Regions from separate parts of the Luteimonas sp. Soil_C_16 genome, predicted to be linked through region 1. Evidence: predicted binding sites of a transcription regulator. Region 1 holds the regulator's gene; the other holds the start of a gene.
The links. Region 1 encodes HrcA, which represses chaperone genes, less so after heat shock. Its sites were predicted from a motif close to TTNGCACTCNNNNNNNNNGAGTGCNAA; they were not measured.
Positions count from the first base shown of each region.

Region 2: rpoH (RNA polymerase sigma factor RpoH) is a predicted target of HrcA. The motif match lies at 9,090-9,116, and genes of this name have one in related genera.

Region 1 is NZ_JBDGIS010000004.1:104,567-114,895, forward strand. Features, by position in the region: gene AC3A5T_RS09165 (GFA family protein) at 1-242, opposite strand, end outside; gene recN (DNA repair protein RecN) at 247-1,914, opposite strand; gene hrcA (heat-inducible transcriptional repressor HrcA) at 2,061-3,101, shown strand; gene grpE (nucleotide exchange factor GrpE) at 3,166-3,696, shown strand; gene dnaK (molecular chaperone DnaK) at 3,830-5,746, shown strand; gene dnaJ (molecular chaperone DnaJ) at 5,886-7,022, shown strand; gene AC3A5T_RS09195 (3-oxoacyl-ACP reductase) at 8,147-8,908, opposite strand; gene dapB (4-hydroxy-tetrahydrodipicolinate reductase) at 9,098-9,823, shown strand; gene carA (glutamine-hydrolyzing carbamoyl-phosphate synthase small subunit) at 9,975-10,329, shown strand, end outside.
Region 2 is NZ_JBDGIS010000002.1:266,895-277,223, forward strand. Features, by position in the region: gene lptF (LPS export ABC transporter permease LptF) at 1-729, opposite strand, end outside; gene AC3A5T_RS04960 (leucyl aminopeptidase) at 864-2,342, shown strand; gene AC3A5T_RS04965 (DNA polymerase III subunit chi) at 2,410-2,835, shown strand; gene AC3A5T_RS04970 (valine--tRNA ligase) at 2,950-5,784, shown strand; gene AC3A5T_RS04975 (NAD(P)/FAD-dependent oxidoreductase) at 5,911-7,224, shown strand; gene zupT (zinc transporter ZupT) at 7,301-8,110, shown strand; gene rpoH (RNA polymerase sigma factor RpoH) at 8,200-9,078, opposite strand; gene glnE (bifunctional [glutamate--ammonia ligase]-adenylyl-L-tyrosine phosphorylase/[glutamate--ammonia-ligase] adenylyltransferase) at 9,277-10,329, opposite strand, start outside.

The sequences.
Region 1 (10,329 bases):
GTCGATCCGCACTGCGGGCAGAACGATGCGCGCATGCGACCGCCGCTGTCGCCGATACGTATGTATTCGCCGTGCGTGCCGTGCACCTGCGTGGCCGCAGCCGGGAACCGTGCCTGCACGCCGAACGCGCTGCCAGTGCGACGCTGGCAGTCCAGGCAATGGCAGACGGATACGCGCACCGGCGCGCCGGACACGTCGATCCGCAACTGACCGCAGGCGCAACGGGCCGTGCGCGGGTCCATCGCGTCAGACCATGCCCTGCAGCAGCTTGCGGGCCGCGGCCCGCGCTTCCTTGCTGACGTCGACGCCGCCGAGCATGCGTGCGAGTTCCTCGGTGCGCTCGCCGGTATCGAGCAGGCTGACCCGGCTTTCGGTGGCGCCCTCGGCGCTGGATTTGTGCACGCGGTAATGCGTGTGGCCCTTCGAGGCCACCTGCGGCAGATGGGTCACGCACAGCACCTGACGGCTTTCGCCAAGTGCACGCAGCTTGCGGCCGACGATGTCGGCAACCGCGCCGCCGATGCCCGAATCGACTTCGTCGAACACCATCGTCGGCACGGCGTCGTGGCCGAGCGCGGCGACTTCGATCGCCAGCGAGATGCGTGACAGTTCGCCGCCGGACGCGACTTTGCGCAGCGCACGCGGCGGCTGACCGGCGTTGGCCGACACCATGAATTCCACGCGCTCGGCGCCCTGTGGATCGGGCCGCGTGGTCTCGACCGGTTCGATCGCGACCTCGAACACGCCGCCGCCCATGCCCAGCTCGTGGATCAATGCAGTGGTCGCGCTCGACAGCGCCTTGGCCGCCTTGCGGCGCGCCGCGCCCAGGCGGTCGGCGGCGGTGCGCCAGCGGCCCATCGCGGCTTCGATCTCGCCGTCGAGCTGTTTCAGGCGTTCGCCGGCGCCATCGAGTTGATCGCGTTCGCCGGCGAGGCGCGTCTGCACGTCGATGAGTTCTTCCGGCGTCACCCGATGCTTGCGCGCGAGTTCGTGCAGGCGGCCGAGGCGCTGTTCCAGCGTCTCCAACTGCTCGGGATCGATGTCCAGATCGTCGCGGACCTGGCCCAGCAGCAATGTGGCCTCGTCGAGCTGGATCGCGGCGGCGTCGAGCATCGCGTCGACCTCGCCCAGCCGCGGCTCGTGCGCGCGCATCCGCGCCAGATCGTGACGCAGCGCCTGCAGCGCCTGCGGCAGGCCGAGATCATCGTCGCCGCGCATGCGCTCGAGCGCCGCATCGCAGGTCTGGATCAGGCCGGCCGCGTTCGCGTGCCGGCGATGGCTGGCGAACAGATCGGCCACCGCATCGGCGGCGAGCGCTTCACCGTCGAGTTCGTCGAGCTGGTGCTGCAGCCAGTCGCGGCGCTCGGCGACATCGCCGATGCCGACCAGCGCATCGCGCTCTTCGTGCAGCGCACGCCAGGTCTGCGCGGTCGCGCGCACTTCGGTGAGTAGTGCGCCATTGCCGGCCTGGGCATCGAGCAGCGCGAGCTGGCTGCCGCGGGCGAGCAGGGCCTGGTGTTCGTGCTGGCCGTGGATCTCCACCAGATGCCCGGCCAGTTCGCCGAGCTGGGTGATCGTCGCCGGCCGGCCGTTGATCCAGGCACGCGAGCCGCCATCGGCGCGCAGGGTGCGGCGCAGCTGGCAGGTGTCACCATCATCGAGTTCATGTTCGCGCAGCCAGCGCAGCGCGGGCGCGGCATCGTCGAGCGTGAACTCGGCATGCAGTTCGGCGCGTTCGGCGCCATGGCGCACGATGCCGCTGTCGGCGCGTTGGCCCGACAGGAAGCCCAGCGCATCGACCAGCAGGGATTTGCCGGCGCCGGTTTCGCCTGAGATGACGGTCAGGCCGGCGCCGAACTCCAGATCCGACTGGCTGGCGACGGCGAAATTGCGGATGGCGAGATGGGTCAGCATGGGTGCGGATTGTGCCTTGAGGCGTTGCGGGCGAGTAGATCGGCGAGAGGATCTGCATTCGACGGTGCGCTGAATACCGCGCGTCCGTCTCACGGCCGGAGAATGCGGCGCTTGCATCGCCCACAGGCGCACCGTATACCGCCCGCATGTCATCCGATCCCCGCCACCCGCTCGATCCGCGCGCCAGACAGCTGTTGCGCACGCTGATCTCGCGGCACATCCAGGACGGCGGTCCGGTCGGATCGCAGACCCTGGCCCGGCATGCGGGCCTCGATGTCAGCGCGGCGACGATCCGCAACATCCTGTCGGATCTGGAAGACGCCGGTTTGCTGGCCTCGCCGCACACCTCCGCCGGCCGGGTGCCGACCGCGCAGGGATATCGCGTGTTCGTCGACTCGCTGCTGCAGGTCAAACCGCTGCGCGCGCAGGAGATGGAGCGGCTGCGGGGGGAGCTGGGCGGCGGCGGGCAGCAGTCGCTGCTCGGCAGCGCGTCGGAACTGGTGTCGGCGATGACCCACTTCGTCGGCGTCGTGTCCGTGCCGCGACGCGAGCAACTGGCCTTCCGGCACATCGACTTCGTGGCGCTCGATGGCCAGCGGGTCATGGCGATCATCATCTTCGCCGACCATGAAGTGCAGAACCGCATCCTCCAGACCCGCCGCAGCTTCGAGCCCGCGGAGCTGGAACGCGTAGCCAACTATCTCAACCAGCAGTTCGCCGGGCGCCCGCTGGGCGACATCCGCGCGGCGCTGGTGGAGGAGTTGCGCAACGCCCGCGACGAGATGGAGGCGCTGCTGTCGCAGACCATGGAACTCGCCGAACAGGCGCTGGTGCCCGGCGACGACGACATGCTGCTGGCCGGGCAGAACCGGCTGATCGGCGTGCAGGACCTGTCCGATCTCGACCGCCTGCGCGAACTGTTCGAGGCCTTCGCCCGCAAGCGCGAGATCCTGCAGCTGCTCGAACGCACGATCCGCGCGCCGGGCGTGCGCATCTTCATCGGTGAAGAAACCGGCCTGGCGCCGCTGGAAGGCATGTCGCTGGTGACCGCGCCCTATGGCGCCGGGGGCCGCACGCTGGGCGTGCTGGGCGTGATCGGGCCGACGCGCATGGCCTACGAGCGGGTGATCCCGGTGGTGCAGGCGACCGCGGCCGTGCTCGGCGCCGCGCTGCAGCCTGAACCTTGAATCGCCGAGGGGCGGCCCCATAGCTGGTGCCGTCGGCGGCCAGACGACCGCCCCGGAACCCGACATGACCCAGCAGCACGATTCGCAGTCCCCCGATTTCCACGAGACCGACGGCCCGGACGTGGCCTCGGTCGAGCAGCAACTGGCCGACCAGGTCGAGCGCCTGACCGGCGAGCTCGAACAGCTCCGCGCGCAGGTGCTGCTCGAACGCGCCGATCTCGAGAACCAGCGCAAGCGTCTGGCCCGTGAGGTCGAGAGCGCGCGCCGCTTCGCCAACGAGCGTCTGCTGGCCGCGCTGGTGCCGGTGTTCGATGCGCTGGAGGCCGGCCTCGCCAATGCCTCGGATACCGATCCGCTGCGCAGCGGCGTCGAGCTCACGCTGCGCGAGCTGACCAAGGCGACCGAGTCCAACGGTCTGGCCACGCTGGCGCCGGCGCCGGGCGACGTGTTCAACCCCGAGCACCACCAGGCGATGAGCATCGTCGAGGTGCCTGGCGTGGCGCCGGGCGCGGTGGCCCAGGTCTTCCAGAAGGGCTACCTGCTCAACGAGCGCCTGTTGCGGCCGGCCATGGTCGTCGTCGCCAAGGCTGACTGAACGTCCCGAGCCCCGGCCCGACCCCCAATTCCGATACGTCGCACCGCTTGAACGCTGTGTTGCGTGTCCCCAGATCACGGTCATCGACGGCCCCGGCCGTCACCCAGACACACATCTTTCAGAGGAAGCAGCAATGGCAAAGATCATCGGCATCGACCTCGGCACGACGAACTCGTGCGTGGCGATCATGGACGGCGGCAAGGCCAAGGTCATCGAGAACAGCGAGGGCGATCGCACCACGCCGTCGATCGTCGCCTACACCAAGGACGGCGAAGTGCTGGTGGGCGCGTCGGCCAAGCGTCAGGCCGTGACCAATCCCAACAACACCTTCTTCGCAGTCAAGCGTCTGATCGGCCGCAAGTTCAAGGATGCCGAGGTCCAGAAGGACATCGGCCTGGTGCCGTACAAGATCCTCGAGCACGACAATGGCGACGCCTGGGTGTCGACCAGCGACGGCAAGCGCCTGTCCGCGCAGGAAGTCTCCGCGCGCATCCTCGAGAAGATGAAGAAGACCGCCGAGGATTACCTGGGCGAGAAGGTCACCGAAGCCGTGATCACGGTGCCGGCCTACTTCAACGACAGCCAGCGCCAGGCGACCAAGGACGCCGGCCGCATCGCCGGTCTCGACGTCAAGCGCATCATCAACGAGCCGACCGCGGCCGCACTGGCCTATGGCCTCGACAAGTCCGGCGGCGACCGCAAGATCGCCGTGTACGACCTCGGCGGCGGCACCTTCGACGTGTCGATCATCGAGATCGCCGAAGTCGACGGCGAGAAGCAGTTCGAAGTGCTGGCCACCAACGGCGACACCTTCCTCGGCGGCGAAGACTTCGACGCGCGCGTCATCGATTACCTGGTCGAAGAGTTCAACAAGGACCAGGGCATCGACCTGCGCAAGGATCCGTTGGCGCTGCAGCGTCTGAAGGATGCGGCCGAGCGCGCGAAGATCGAGCTCTCCAGCTCGCAGCAGACCGAAGTGAACCTGCCGTACGTCACGGCCGATGCCTCGGGCCCGAAACACCTCAACATCAAGCTGACCCGCGCCAAGCTCGAGTCGCTGGTCGAAGAGCTCGTGCGCAAGACCATCGAGCCCTGCCGCACCGCGCTTAACGATGCCGGCCTGCGCGCGTCCGACATCAACGAGGTGATCCTCGTCGGTGGCCAGACCCGCATGCCCAAGGTGCAGGCGGCGGTCGCCGAGTTCTTCGGCAAGGAACCGCGCAAGGACGTGAACCCCGACGAGGCCGTGGCGATCGGCGCGGCGGTGCAGGGCGGCGTGCTGGCCGGTGACGTCAAGGACGTGCTGCTGCTCGACGTGACCCCGCTGAGCCTCGGCATCGAGACCCTGGGCGGTGTGTTCACCAAGATCATCGAGAAGAACACCACGATCCCGACCAAGGCCTCGCAGACGTTCTCCACCGCCGACGACAACCAGTCGGCCGTGACCGTGCACGTGCTGCAGGGCGAGCGCGAGCAGGCCCGCTTCAACAAGTCGCTGGCCCGCTTCGATCTCACCGGCATCGACGCCGCGCCGCGCGGCATGCCGCAGGTCGAGGTGTCGTTCGACATCGACGCCAACGGCATCCTCCACGTGTCGGCCAAGGACAAGAAGACCAATAAGGAACAGAAGGTCGAGATCAAGGCCGGTTCGGGCCTGTCGGACGACGAGATCGCCCGGATGGTCGCCGACGCCGAAGCGCACCGCGAAGACGACAAGAAGTTCCAGGAACTCGTCGGCGCGCGCAACCAGGCCGATGCGCTGGTGCACGCCACGCGCAGCGCGATCAAGGACAACGGCGACAAGGTGCCGGGCGACGTGATCGGCAACGCGGAAGCCGCGATCGCCGAAGTCGAAACCGCGATGAAGGGCGACGACAAGGCGCAGATCGAAGCCAAGTCCAAGCACCTCGAAGAGGTCGCGCAGCAGCTGTTCGCAGCCGCCGGCGCGGCCGGGCAGGGCGACGCCGGCGCGGCTTCGGGCGATGCGCGGAAGTCCGACGACGTCGTCGATGCCGAGTTCACCGAGGTCAAGGACGACGAGAAGAAGTAAGTCGGTACCGCCGCGGCCCCGCCGCGGCGTTTCGGCCGGAACCCCGGCATCGCGCGCGCTTGGGGCGCGGTGGTGTCGGGCGACCGGCTTCCGTTTTTAACGAGACCGTCGCCGCGACGGTCCCTGCGACCGGTTTTCCATGAGCAAACGCGATTACTACGAAGTGCTGGGCGTCACCCGCAGCGCGACCGAAGACGAACTGAAGAAGGCCTATCGCCGTTGCGCGATGAAGTATCACCCTGACCGCAATCCCGGCGACGCGAGTGCCGAGGCTGCGTTCAAGGAGTGCAAGGAGGCCTACGAGGTCCTGTCGGATGGCGGCAAGCGGCGCATGTACGACCAGCATGGACATGCCGCGTTCGAGCACGGCATGGGCGGCGGCAATGCCGGCCCGGGCTTCGGCGGCGGCGCCGACATGGGCGACATCTTCGGTGACATCTTCGGCAACATTTTCGGCGGGGGCGGCGGTCGCGGCGGTCCGCGTCGTGGCGCCGACATCGGTTACGTGATGGAGCTCGACCTCGAGGACGCAGTGGCCGGTGTCGAGAAGCGTGTTGAACTGCCGACGCTCGCCGGTTGCGACGACTGTGACGGCAGCGGCTCGGAAGACGGCAAGCGCGAGACCTGTTCGACCTGCGCCGGTCGCGGTCAGGTGCGGATGCAGCGGGGCATCTTCACGATGCAGCAGGCGTGCCCCCATTGCGGCGGCCAGGGGCAGATCATCGCCAACCCGTGCAAGACCTGCCACGGCGCCGGTCGCGTGGAGGAAGAGAAGGTGTTGTCGGTGAAGGTGCCTGCGGGCGTCGACACCGGCGACCGCATCCGTCTCGCCGGCGAGGGCGAGGCCGGTCCCGCCGGTTCGCCGCCGGGCGATCTGTACGTCGAAGTGCGCGTGCGACCGCATGCGATCTTCCTGCGCGACGGTGACGACCTGCATTGCGAAGTGCCGGTGCGGATCTCGCAGGCCGCGCTGGGGGACATCGTGCGCGTGCCCACGCTCGGCGGGGAAGCGGAGATCCGCGTGCCCGCCGAGACGCAGACCGGCAAGGTGTTCCGCCTGCGCGACAAGGGCGTCAAGTCGGTGCGCAGCCGCAGCCCCGGCGATCTGTACTGCAAGGTCGTCGTCGAGACGCCGGTCAATCTGACCAAGGAGCAGCGGGAGTTGCTGGCGCAGTTCGAGACCACCTTCACCGGTGAGAACGCACACCGGCACTCGCCGAAGTCCAGCACCTTCATGGACGGGGTGAAGGGCTTCTGGGATCGCATGACATCCTGAGTCCTGCGATTGTTCGATCGACCCGCCCGGCCCTGCGCCGGGCGTTGTCGTTTCTGCGGTCGACACAGGGTTTCCGGTAGCGGAGGCAGCTTCCCGGGTGTGCGGCGCAACATGCTGCGGTGATCCACAGAAGGTGTGGATCAACTGTCGACAAAGCTGTGGATAAGCAGCCCAAGTGCGCGTTTGCATTGGGCGACGGCACGCTGGTCATGTCGTCGCCACTGTGACGCCGCGCACATGGACCGGGCGCAGTGGCCGAGCGGCTCGATCCCGGCCGTGGCGGGCTTCGTGGCACAGGACCGCGCGAAAACGCTTGACGTCAGCGCCGGATGCGCCTAGCCGGTCTGCTGTCCACATCCGGTGTGGATGGACTGTGGGTCAAGGTGTGGATAAGCGTGTCGAACGGCGCCGTCTCCGGGCGCGGACATCGTGGTGATTTTCTGGTCAGGCGCGCGGTGCGGGCCTGTTTGCGTGCTTGACCTGCGCACGCGGTGGTGTAGTCGCGTGTGGTCGGCACCCTGCCAGTTCGCCGCCGGATCCCAGCGCTTCGCGTATGGGCGGAAAAGCTCGCCGGAATCGGGTCGGCTGACATCGATGGCGGTCGCCAATCGTCGCAGCGTACAGGCCCGTCGAAGGGATTGACCCGCGTGCATCCGTCGCGTAGCGACGCGGTTCTCCACAGCGCATGTGGACCGTCTGACGACAAGGTTGTGGATAAGCATCACGCGCTGCGCTGCGACGGCTCTGGAAAAACGTGGTGATTTGTTCGCCACCTGCCTGCACGTGTGCGGACACGGCGCTTGACCCGCGCACGCGCTTCGTCATCGCGGAGCGCGGTGCCCGATCGCACGCATGGCTCGACCGCATGCGAGATGGAGTCGCGCTTGACCGGCCCGCGACGACCGGCTAGCCGGCCGGTCATCCACAGTGCTTGTGGATGATTCGATGACAAGTCTGTGGGTAAGCGCCATGAAGCCGGCCATGGCGCAACGCGCACGACGCTGGTCATTGTTTGACCAGTGCAGCGAAGGGGGTTCAAGACGCCGCTTGACCCGCGCATCGTGATCCGCATGCGCAACGTGCGCGCGCCAAGCGCCGGTTCGAGATCGGCGCGGATGGAACACTCAGTCGCGTACGAGGCCACCGTCGACGACGAGGTTCTGCCCGGTGACCGCGCGCGACCACGGCGAGGCGAAGAACAGCACCGCGTCGGCGAACTCGGCCGGCGTGGTCACGCTGCGCAGTGGCGTATTCGCGGCGATGTAGTCGAACACCGCCTCGGGTGTCGCTGCGCTGGCGTCGGTGGTGCGCAGCAGGCCGCCGGACAGCATGTTGACAGTGATGCCGTCCGGGCCGAGATCGCCTGCGAGCGTGCGGGTCAACGAGAGCAGTGCGGCCTTCGCGGCCGTGTAGTCGTGATACGGCACCACCGGGTTCTGGAACAGGTTGGTGCCGATGTTGATGACGCGTCCGAAGGCGTGGGCGCGCATGCCCGGCAGTGCGGCCTGCACGGTGTTCAGCGCACCGCGCACGCTGCCTTCGAACTGCGTGGCGAATGCCGGCCAGTCGATCGTGTCGGCTTTCGCGCGTGCATCGCCGTCGAACGCGAAATCGACCAGCGCATTGTTGACGACGGTGGTGATGTCGGCACCGAAGTGTGCGCGCGCTTGCGCATGGAGCGCGTCGACCTGTACGCGGTCGGTGACGTCGGCCTGCAGCGCGATCGCACGCGTCCCGATCTGCGCGGCCAGCGCCTCGGCCGCCTCGCGGCTGCGCCGGTAGTTGACGATCACACGCGCACCTTCGCGGGCGAACGCAAGGGAGATCTCGCGGCCGAGGCCTCGGCCTGCGCCGGTGACGAGGACGATCTGTTCGAACAACTGCATGACGGGACTCGCGGCACGGGGGCCGTCAGCGTAGCGCCCGCCTGCGCGGACCGCCGAAGTCTTGCGCGCGACCGCTTCCCGTCGAAGCACGCGCCGCTAGAATGCGGACATGAGCATCCTTGGCCCGCAGTCCACTCCGTCCATCGTCCCGCAACGCGGGCGCCGCACCCGTGCCATGGAGCCGCGGGCATGAGCACGCGACCGCGGATTCTCGTGCACGGCGCGTCGGGTCGCATGGGCCAGGCGTTGCTGCGGCTGGCGGCGGGACGCGAGGATCTCGACATCGTCGCCGCGGTGTCGGGGCGCGCGCCGAAACAGCGGGTCATCGACGGCGTGCCGTATTTTGGTGCGTCCGAACTCGGCGGCGCGCCGACCTTCGACGTCGCCATCGATTTCAGTCTGCCGGGCGGGTTCGATCCGCTGCTCGCGCTGTGCCTCAAACGCGGCGCAGCGCTGGTCTCGGGCACCACCGGCCTCGATGACGCGCAACGCGCCGCTCTCGATGCGGCCGCGGCGACGATTCCGGTGCTCTGGGCATCGAACTTCAGTCTGGGTGTCGCGGTGCTCGAAGATCTGGTTGCGCGCGCGGCCGCGGTGCTGCCGGGCTGGGACTGCGACATCGTCGAGTCGCACCATATGCGCAAGCTCGATGCGCCATCGGGCACCGCACTGACGCTGGGCGAAGCCGCAGCGGGGCAGGGCGCGACGCCGCACTACGCCTCGATCCGCGCGGGCGACATCGTCGGCGAGCATCTGGTGCAGTTCACCAGCGTGGGCGAGCGCATCGAGCTGGTGCACCGGGCGACGAACCGCGACATTTTCGCCAGTGGCGCGCTGCACGTGGCGGCGCGTCTGGCCGGCCGTGCGCCGCGCCGTTACGCCATTGCCGACCTGCTGGGCGACGCTGCGGCCTGATTTCCGCGCCCGTATCACTGAACGCATCCGTCACATCGCTGGCGCGGGACGGGGTGCATCGGTACAATTCTCGCTCGCCTGAACCCCAAACCTCCGGACCGGTTTCCACCGCTCTGGCGGTTTCCTGCAACCTGACGTAGGCGAAGACCTCGTGACAGATTCCGCAATTCTCGTCCTTGAAGACGGCACCGTGTTCGAGGGCGTTTCCGTGGGCGCCCCCGGGCTTTCCGTCGGTGAAGTGGTGTTCAACACCGCGATGACCGGCTACCAGGAAGTGCTGAGCGATCCCTCGTACGCGCGCCAGTTGGTGACGCTGACCTATCCGCATATCGGCAATACCGGCTGCACCGACCAGGACGACGAAGCGTCTAAGGTCTGGGCGTCGGGCCTCATCGTGCGCAACGTGCCGCGCCGTCCGAGCAGCTGGCGCAGCCAGGTGTCGTTGCCCGAGTGGCTGCGCGCACGTGGCATCGTCGCCATCTCCGAAATCGATACCCGCAAGCTGA
Region 2 (10,329 bases), on a different contig from region 1:
GCCATCGGCGCGGGACTCCACCGCCGGCAGGCGCAATTCGTTGCTGGCGTAGCGCATCAACCGGTAGTCGAGGCCGGCATCGAGCGGACCTTCGACACGGAAGCCCTCATCGAGGCGCAGGAAGCGCTCGGTGCCGTCGATGCTCAGTGCGCCGGTCAGCGACGTGGTGACGTCCATGCGGCCTTCGTCCTGGCGATAGACGAATACGCGGCCGAGTTTGCTGCCGTCGTCCGACATCGCGTTGACATAGACCACGCCGCCACCGCCGGGGAACTCGACGAAGCGGCCGGCCTCCAGACCGGTCACCAGCAGGCTGCGCTGCCCGGCCTCGATCATCTGCTGCGAGTAGTCGCGCGCCCACGGGCCCAGCCACAACGAACAGGCACCGATCACCAGCAGCATCGGCCCGACCACCAGCGACAGCGGCCGCAGCAGGCGTCGCGGGCCGATGCCGACCGAGGTCAGCACCGGCATTTCCGAATCGCGGTACAGCCGGCCGAAGCCCAGCATCAGACCGAGCATCAGGCCCAGCGGCAGGATCAGCGGCATGTAGCTGATCACCGACAGGCCCAGCTGGGCCAGCATCAGCTTGGCCGGCACCCGGCCGCGGGCGATGTCGCTCAGCACGTCCGCGAACACGCCGCCCAAGCTCACGATCAGCAGCACCACGAGGGCAGCGAACGTGGACTGGGCCAACTCGCGGGACAGGTATCGGTCGAGCTTCGACATCGGCTGTGGGGGCTTTGCTTTAGACTTGGGGGTTCGTCCAGCCGCGCCACCACGGCGCTTCTGCAGCGGCAAGCCTGACTGGGCGCCGCGCGCTGGACCGTGAAGTGTACCGATCACCCCATGGAATCTGGTTGATGACCCTCGAATTCACCCTGAACCAAGCGTCCCCCGCCACCCTGTCCAGCGATTGCCTCGTCATTGGCGTCTTCGCTGACGGCCCGCTGGCCGGCGCTGCTGCCGCGATCGACGCCGCCAGCGGCGGTCGTCTGTCCACCCTTGCCACGCGTGGCGATCTGTCCGGCAAGGCTGGTCGTACCAGCCTGCTGCACGATTTGCCGGGCGTCACCGCGCCGCGCGTGTTGGCAATCGGTCTGGGCGAGCGCGCCAAGTTCGGCGTGCCGCAGTACCTCAAGGCGGTTGCCGATGCCGTGCGCGCGCTGCGCGACGGCAACAGCACCAGCGCTGCGATCGCGCTGGCTGACCTCGACGTCGCCGGCCGCGACACCGCGTGGAAGATCCGCCAGGCCGTGGTCGCCGCCGACCATGCCGCGTACCGCTACGTGGCCACGCTGGGCGCCAAGAACAAGAAGCGCGAGCCCGACACGCTGACCGCGATTTCGATCGTCGGTGACGATGCCGATGCGCTGGCGCAGGGCAAGGCGATCGCCGCGGGCGTGAAGTTCGCCCGCGAGCTCGGCAACCTGCCGCCGAACATCTGCAACCCGGCCTATCTCGGTGAGCAGGCGCAGACCTTCGCGTCACGCTTCGACAAGGCCTCGTGCGAAGTCCTCGACGAGACCCAGATGGAAGCGCTGGGCATGGGCTCGCTGCTCGCCGTGGCGCGCGGCTCGGCCAACCGTCCGCGTCTGGTCGTGCTGAGCTGGAAGAACGGCGGCGACGCCAAGCCCTATGTGCTGGTCGGCAAGGGCATCACGTTCGACACCGGCGGCGTCAACCTCAAGACGCAGGGCGGCATCGAGGAAATGAAGTTCGACATGTGCGGCGCGGCGACGGTCATGGGCACCTTCGTGTCCGCGGTCGGCCTCGATCTGCCGATCAACCTGCACGTGATCGTGCCGGCGGTGGAGAACGGCATCGACGGCGACGCGTATCGCCCGTCGGACGTCATCACCAGCATGTCGGGCAAGACCATCGAAGTCGGCAACACCGACGCCGAAGGCCGCCTGATCCTGTGCGACGCGCTGACCTACGCCGAGCGTTTCGAGCCGGCTGCGCTGGTCGACGTCGCCACGCTGACCGGCGCCTGCATGATCGCGCTCGGCACGCAGGCCACCGGCCTGATGAGCAAGCACGACGACCTGGCCGCCGAACTGCTGGCCGCCGGCGAGCACGTGTTCGACCGCGCCTGGCGTCTGCCGCTGTGGGACGAATACCAGTCGATGCTCGATTCCAACTTCGCCGACGTCTACAACATCGGCGGCCGTTGGGGCGGCGCGATCACCGCAGGCTGCTTCCTGTCGCGCTTCACCGAAGGCCAGCGCTGGGCGCATCTCGACATCGCCGGCAGTGCCAGCGGCAGCGGCAAGATGGCCTACGCCACCGGCCGCCCGGTCGGCCTGCTGAGCCAGTGGCTCATGGACCAGGTCGACTGACCGGTCCGGGCCTTGCGGGGATGCGGCTTCGCGCCGCGTCCCCGGTTCCGGCCCGACCGCCACCGCCATGGCCCGCGCCGACTTCTACCTGATCGCCAAGCCGCGCTTCCGCGAGGAACCGTTGCGCCTGGTGTGCGAACTGGTCCGCAAATCCTATGCGGCCGACCTGTGGACGCTGATCCTCGCCCGCGACGCCGAACAGGCCGAAGCGCTCGACGATCTGCTGTGGGACATGGGCGAGGACGCCTACATCCCGCACCAGATCGCCGGCATGGACGAGGAGGACGACGAAACGCCTGTCCTCATCGCCACGCCCGGCTTCGACGCGCCGATGCGCGCGCTGGTCATCAACCTGCGCGACGAAGTGGCGCCGCCGGGTTTCGAGCGCGTGCTCGAAGTGGTGCCGGCCGACGACTCGGCCCGCGAACCGCTGCGCGAGCGCTGGAAGCAGTACAAGGCCGCCGGCCTCGATCTCGCCAAGCACGATATGTGAGACGCGGTAACGGGTGATTGGTGATTGGTGATTCGAAAGAGCACTGGGCCGATCGCTTGATGCCGCTTCGCGTTTCCAATCCCGAATTACGAATCACCCATCACGGCCCTCCCCATGTCCCTCGCCCAAAGCTACGACCCCGGTACCTTCGAAGCCCGCCTGTACGCGGAATGGGAGAAGAGCGGCGTTTTCCAGCCGCAGGGCGACGGCCCGGCCTACACGATCCTGCTGCCGCCGCCGAACGTCACCGGCACGCTGCACATGGGCCACGCCTTCCAGCACACGCTGCAGGACGCGCTGATCCGCTATCACCGCATGCTGGGGCATCGCACGTTGTGGCAGATGGGCACCGACCACGCCGGCATCGCGACCGAGATGGTGGTCTCGCGCAACCTCGCGCTCGAAGGCAAGGGCGAGACCCGCGACTCGCTGGGCCGTGACGGCTTCATCGAGAAGGTGTGGGAGTGGAAGAGCCAGTCCGGCGACACGATCGAACGCCAGATGCGTCGCCTCGGCGCGTCGGGTGACTGGTCGCGCAAGACCTTCACGATGGATCCGCTGCCCTCGCAGGCGGTCGTCGAAGCCTTCGTGCGTCTGCACGAGGAAGGCCTGATCTATCGCGGCCAGCGCCTGGTCAACTGGGACCCGGTGCTCAAGACCGCGATCTCGGATCTGGAAGTTGTCAGCGAAGAAGAAGACGGTTCGCTGTGGTCGATCCGCTATCCGCTCGCCGATGGCGCCAGTTACGAACACGTCGAAGTCGACGCCGACGGCAACGAGACGCTGCGCGAGACGCGCGACTATCTCGTCGTCGCGACAACGCGCCCGGAAACCATGCTCGGCGACACCGCGGCGATGGTGCATCCCGATGACACGCGCTACGCGCACCTGATCGGCAAGGCAGTCGTGCTGCCGCTGACCGGTCGCCGGGTCCCGGTCATCGGCGATGGCTACGTCGACCGCGCGTTCGGTACCGGCGTGGTCAAGGTCACGCCCGCGCACGACTTCAACGATTACCAGGTCGGCCAGCGTCACGACCTGCCGATGATCAACCTGTTCACGCCTGACGCCGCGGTCAACGAGAACGCACCCGAGCAGTACCGTGGCCTCGATCGCTTTGATGCGCGCAAGGCCGTGCTCGCCGATCTGGAAGCCGGCGGCTTCCTCGTCGATACCAAGCCGCACAATTTGCAGGTCCCGCGCGGCGACCGCACCGGCCAGGTCATCGAGCCCTACCTGACCGACCAGTGGTTCGTCGCGATGGACGGCTTCGCAAAGCGCGGCATGGATCTGGTCGACGGTATCGATGGAAAGCCGGGCGAAGTGAAATTCGTCCCGCCGAACTGGACCAGCACCTATCGCCACTGGATGGAGAACATCCAGGACTGGTGCATCAGCCGCCAGCTGTGGTGGGGCCACCGCATTCCGGCGTGGTACGACGCCGACGGCAAGCCCTACGTCGGCCGCGACGAGGCCGAAGCGCGTGCGCGCAGCGGACTCGGCGCCGATGTCGTGCTGACCCAGGACACCGACGTGCTCGAGACCTGGTTCTCGTCGGGTTTGTGGCCGATCAACACGATGGGCTGGCCCGACGAAGCGGCGATGGCCGAGCGCGGCTTCGACCACTTCGTGCCGTCGAGCGTGCTGGTCACCGGTTTCGACATCATCTTCTTCTGGGTCGCCCGGATGATCATGCTGACCGATCACCTGACCGGCCAAGTGCCGTTCCGTGATGTCTACATGACCGGCCTCGTGCGCGACCGCGACGGCCAGAAGATGTCGAAGTCGAAGGGCAACGTGCTCGATCCGCTCGACATCATCGACGGCATCAGCATCGAAGACCTGGTCGCCAAGCGCACCACCGGGCTGATGAAGCCCAAGGACGCGCCGAAGATCGAGAAGGCGACGCGCAAGGAGTTTCCGGACGGCATCATCGCCCACGGCGCCGACCCGCTGCGCTTCACGATGGCCGCGCTGGCCGGTCCGGGCCGCGACATCAAGTTCGATCTCGGCCGCGCCGAGGGCTACAAGAATTTCTGCAACAAGCTGTGGAACGCGACGCGTTTCGTGCTGATGAACACCGAAGGCTTCAGCGCCGAGGGTGCGCCCGAGCCGACGACCGACGCCGAGAAGTGGATCCTCGCGCGCCTGGCGACGACCGCCGATGACGCGCGCGCACACTTCACCAGCTACCGCTTCGACCTGCTCGCGCAGACGCTGTACGAGTTCGCATGGAACGACTTCTGCGACTGGTTCGTCGAGCTCGCCAAGCCGGCGCTGCTCGGCGACGACGCCGCAGCTGCGGACAGCACCCGTCACACGCTGCTGCACGTGCTCGAATCGCTGCTGCGCCTGCTGCATCCGCTGATTCCGTTCGTCACCGAAGAACTGTGGCGCCAGGTCGCGCCGCGCGTCGGCATCACGGACGCGACGATTTCGCTGCGGCCCTACCCGGCGCCCGACAGTGCGCTGATCGCCCGCTGCGCGCAGGCGACGACCGACATCGAATGGCTCAAGCAGATGGTCACCGCGCTGCGTCGCGTGCGCAGCGAACTGGGCGTGTCGCCGGGCAAGCAGGTGCCGCTGCTGGTGCAGGTCGGCAGCGACGCCGCGCGTGCACGTCTGCAGCGTTTCGAGTCGCAGCTGAAGTTCCTCAACCGGCTCGAGCGCATCGACAGCGTCGATGGCGATCCACCGCCGGCCGCGACCGGTCTGGTCGGCGACGTGAAGCTGTTCGTGCCGCTGGAAGGTCTGGTCGATCTGGACGCCGAGCGCGCACGCCTCGACAAGGAAATCGCCCGCGTGGTGTCGGAGAAGGACAAGAGCGCGGCGAAGATCGCGAAGTTCAGCGACAAGGTGCCGGCGGCCGTCGTCGACCAGGAGCGTCAGCGTCTCGTCGACTGGACCGCGCAGCACGACGCCCTCGCCGCGCAGCGCGCGCGGCTCTGAGACATCACGCCGGCGCACGCAAGCGCCGGCGTTTGACTGCTGCACACGTACACGTGCAGCACGCGTCCTGACGAAGCGTTACCGGGCGGCCGCCTACAATCGGCCTCCACCACGCACGTCGATCACATGCCCAGTTCCGATCGCACTCCTCATGTCGTCATCGTCGGCGGCGGTTTCGCCGGTCTCTGGGCCACGCGTGCGCTGGCGCGCGATCCGGTGCGCATCACCCTCGTCGATCGCGGCAACCATCATCTGTTCCAGCCGCTGCTCTACCAGGTGGCGACGGCCGGCCTGTCGGCGCCGGACATCGCCGCGCCGCTGCGCCACATCCTGCGCAGCCAGGACAACGTCGAGGTGCGTCTGGCCGAAGTGCAGGGCATCGACACCGCCGCGAAGACGCTCGCGCTCGCCGACGGCACCGCCCTCGCCTTCGACACGCTGGTGCTCGCCGCCGGCGCGACCCATGCCTACTTCGGCAACGACCACTGGGCCGCGTATGCGCCGGGGCTGAAGACGCTCGACGATGCGCTGCTGCTGCGGCGCAAGCTGCTGCTCGCCTTCGAGCGCGCCGAGGCCGAAACGGACCCCGAGAAGCGCGCCGCGTGGCTCAGCTTCGCCGTCGTCGGCGGTGGCCCGACCGGCGTCGAACTCGCCGGCACACTGGCCGAGATCGCCCGTCACACGCTGCGCAGCGAGTTCCGCAACATCGATCCGGCGCTGGCAAAGGTGCGCCTGGTCGAAGCCGGACCGCGCGTGCTGTCGTCGTTCCCGGACGATCTGTCGGACAAGGCGCGTCGCCAGCTGCAGAAGCTCGGAGTCGAGGTGCAGACCGGCACGCCGGTCGCCGACATCGATGCCGACGGTTACCGCCTCGGCGATCAGCGCGTCGCCGCCAAGACGGTGATCTGGGCCGCGGGCGTTGCGGCGTCGCCGCTCGGCGCCCTGCTCGATGCGCCGCGCGACCGTGCGGGGCGCGTGCAGGTCGATCCCGATCTGCGCGTGCCGGGCCACCCCGACATCTACGTCGCCGGCGATCTCGCCGCGATCCAGAGCGCGGGCCAGCCTGTGCCGGGCGTCGCGCCGGCCGCCAAGCAGATGGGCCGGCACGTCGCGGCCGGCATCCGCGCGCGTCTGCGTGGGCAGACGACGACGCCGTTCGCCTACCGCGACTTCGGCAACCTCGCGACGATCGGGCGCATGGCCGCGGTCGTCCATTTCGGCCGGCTGAAACTGTCGGGCGCGCTCGCCTGGTGGTTCTGGCTGATCGCCCACGTGTTCTTCCTGATCGGCTTCCGCAACCGCGTGGTCGTGCTGCTCAACTGGACCATGGCGTACTGGAGCTACCAGCGCGCGGCGCGGATCATCTTCGGCCCGCCCGTCGATGCCGAGCCGGTCACACCGCCGGATCGTGAAGGACCCGATGCCCCGCGCATCGGCTAGCATGGCCGCGCGCCCACCCACGCCGGATCTGCAGCCGGGCTGAGTCGCTCCCTCCCACGTTCCGGCGTTCCCGCGCATGCTCGAAATCTCGACCCACAACTTCTGGATCGCGCTCGCGGTCACCACCGCGGCCGGCCTGGCGACCGGGCTCGGCAGCCTGCTGGTGCTGTTCTCCAAGCAGCCCAACGCGCGCCTGCTGTCCTTCGGTCTGGCGTTCGCCGCCGGCGCGATGGTCTACGTGTCGCTGACCGAGATCCTCGACAAGTCGATCCTCGCCTTCACCAATGCCTACGGCGCGCAGCTCGGCTTCACCTGGGGCACGCTGTCGTTCCTCGGCGGCGTGCTCTTCATCGTCTCGATCGATCGACTGGTGCCCAACCCGCACGAGCGACTGGAAGTCGACGATCCCTACTTTCGCGAGCACAACACCAGTTACATCAAGCGCGTCGGCCTGCTGACCGCGGTCGCGATCACCGCGCACAATTTCCCCGAAGGCCTGGCGACGTTCTTCGCCACGCTGGAAAACCCGGGCGTCGGCCTGCCGCTCGCATTCGCGATCGCGATCCACAACATCCCCGAAGGCATCGCGATCGCGGTGCCGGTGTACTTCGCCACCAACAACAAGCTCTACGCCTTCATCGCCTGCCTGCTGTCGGGCCTGGCCGAACCGATCGGCGCGCTGATCGGCTATGCGGTACTGCGGCCGTTCCTGTCCGAGCCGGTGTTCGGCGTCGTCTTCGGCCTGATCGCCGGCGTCATGGTGTTCCTCGCTCTCGACGAACTGCTGCCCGCCGCCAAGCGCTACGCCAAGGGACACGAGACGGTCTACGGCCTCGTCTCCGGCATGGCCGCACTGGCGATCAGCCTGGTGCTGTTCAAGTGGTGAGTGCGCGCCGCGCCTGGCGCGCCTGAAGACCCCGAACGGAAACGGCCCGCTTGCGCGGGCCGTTTCATATCTCGCGATCGCGCCGACGATCAGGCGGCGAACAGCGCCTTCATCTTCTTCAGCGCGTTGGCTTCGACCTGACGGATGCGCTCGGCGGACACGCCGTACTCGTCGGCCAGTTCCTGCAGCGTCACCTTGTGCTCGTCGTCGAGCCAGCGGCGGCTGATGATGTCGCGCGAGCGCGCATCCAGCGTGGCCATGCCTTCGCGCAGCAGCTCGAGCTTGCTGCCCTCGCTGTCGCGACGCTCGTAGGCCTGCGCGGGATCTTCGTCCTGTGCGACGAGATAGGCGACCGGCGCCGGCGGCGCGTTGTCGTCGTCCTCGCCCGCGGGCGCGTCGAAGCCGATGTCGCGACCGGACAGGCGCGATTCCATCTCGAGCACTTCGCGCTCGGACACGTTCAGATCGGCAGCGACCGCACGGACCTCGCTCGCGTTGAGCCAGCCCAGGCGCTTCTTGCTCTTGCGCAGGTTGAAGAACAACTTGCGCTGCGCCTTGGTCGTGGCGACCTTCACGATGCGCCAGTTCTTCAGGATGAACTCGTGCATCTCGGCACGGATCCAGTGCACAGCAAAGCTCACCAGGCGCACGCCCACATCGGGATCGAAACGCTTGACCGCCTTCATCAGGCCGATGTTGCCTTCCTGGATCAGATCGCCCAGCGGCAGGCCGTAGCCGTTGTAGCCGCGGGCGACGTGCACGACGAAGCGCAGGTGCGAGTGCACCAGTTCGCGCGCGGCGTCGAGATCGTCGTCGTCGCGGTAACGCTGCGCGAGTGCCTGCTCGTCTTCGACCGACAGCACCGGAATCTGGTGCACGGCGCCGATGTAGGCATCCAGCGAACCCAGCGGGTTGAGGGTCGGGAGGCTGTTGGCAACCAGGGCGTGGGACATGGTCTGCGTGCTCATGGGGAGGGATGTTAGCAGTCGATACATCTGACTGCTAAGACGCACAAGAGTTCCCGAACGTTCCATTCACAGAACGACGGCGGGATTTTCGTTGACTTCTGTTCACGGTCGAGATTGTGGTATTCCCCGACCGTGCTTTAACGTCGTGGACGCAAGTCTGCGGATCAGGCCGCCAACCTCGCATGAAAACCGCCGTATTCAGGTCCAGTCGGCGGCGCAACGGATCGTCTCGCGCGCCGCATCGAGCTCGGGCGTCTCGACGACGATCCGGGTCCGCCGATCCAACGTGCAGCCCAGGCCCAACTCGAGCAGCGTCGCGTGGGCGGCCCGCAGGCCCGCGCTCGTGGCCGCCTCGAGCACGCCTTCGGCACCGGCCGCCTCCAGCAGCAGGGGCGTTGCGCGCGGTGCGAGCAAGGCGGGCCGCGTCGCCGCCTCGCGCAGCACGATGCACTGCAGCAGGAATTCCAGATCGACCAGGCCGCCCCTGCCCTGCTTGAGGTCGAAGCGGTCCCCGACGCTGCGGTCCAGCTCGGCGCGCATGCGCCGCCGCATCGACAGCACGTCCTCGTGCAGCTTCGCCGGATCACGCGGCGTCGCCAGGATGTCGCGGCGGACGTCTTCGAACGCGGCCGCCATATCGTCATGCCCGGCCACGAAGCGTGCACGCACCAGCGCCTGGTGTTCCCAGGTCCAGGCCCGCTCGCGCTGGTACTCGGCGTAGCTGGCCAGCGACGAGACCAGCAGCCCCTTGCCGCCGTCCGGGCGCAGGCGCACGTCGACGTCGTAGAGGCGGCCGCCACCGGTGACGGTCCCCAGCAGCGCGACGATCTTCTGCCCCAGCCGCGCGGCCCAGCGCTGTGCATCGAGCGGGCGCGCACCGGTGGACTGCGCAGCGGCGGGCGCGTCGTAGAGGAACACGAGGTCGAGATCGGAACCGAAGCCGAGTTCTTCGCCGCCGAGGCTGCCGTAGCCGATCACCGCGAACCGCGCGTCGGGCAGCGCGCCATGCGTGGATTCGAGATCGCGCATCGCCAGCGCGAGTACGGTGTCGACCACCGCGTCGGCCAGCCACGCGAGCTGGCGGGTGGCGTCCTGTCCGGACTGGCGTCCGTCGAGTGTCGCGAGCGCGATGCGGAAGCTCAGCTGCTGGCGGGTCTCGTTGAGATCCAGCAGGCCGGCTTCGAGATCCGGCTGCCGCAGCGCACGCGCGCAGGACTGGGCCATCTCGCCACGCTGCAGCAGCGGGCCCTC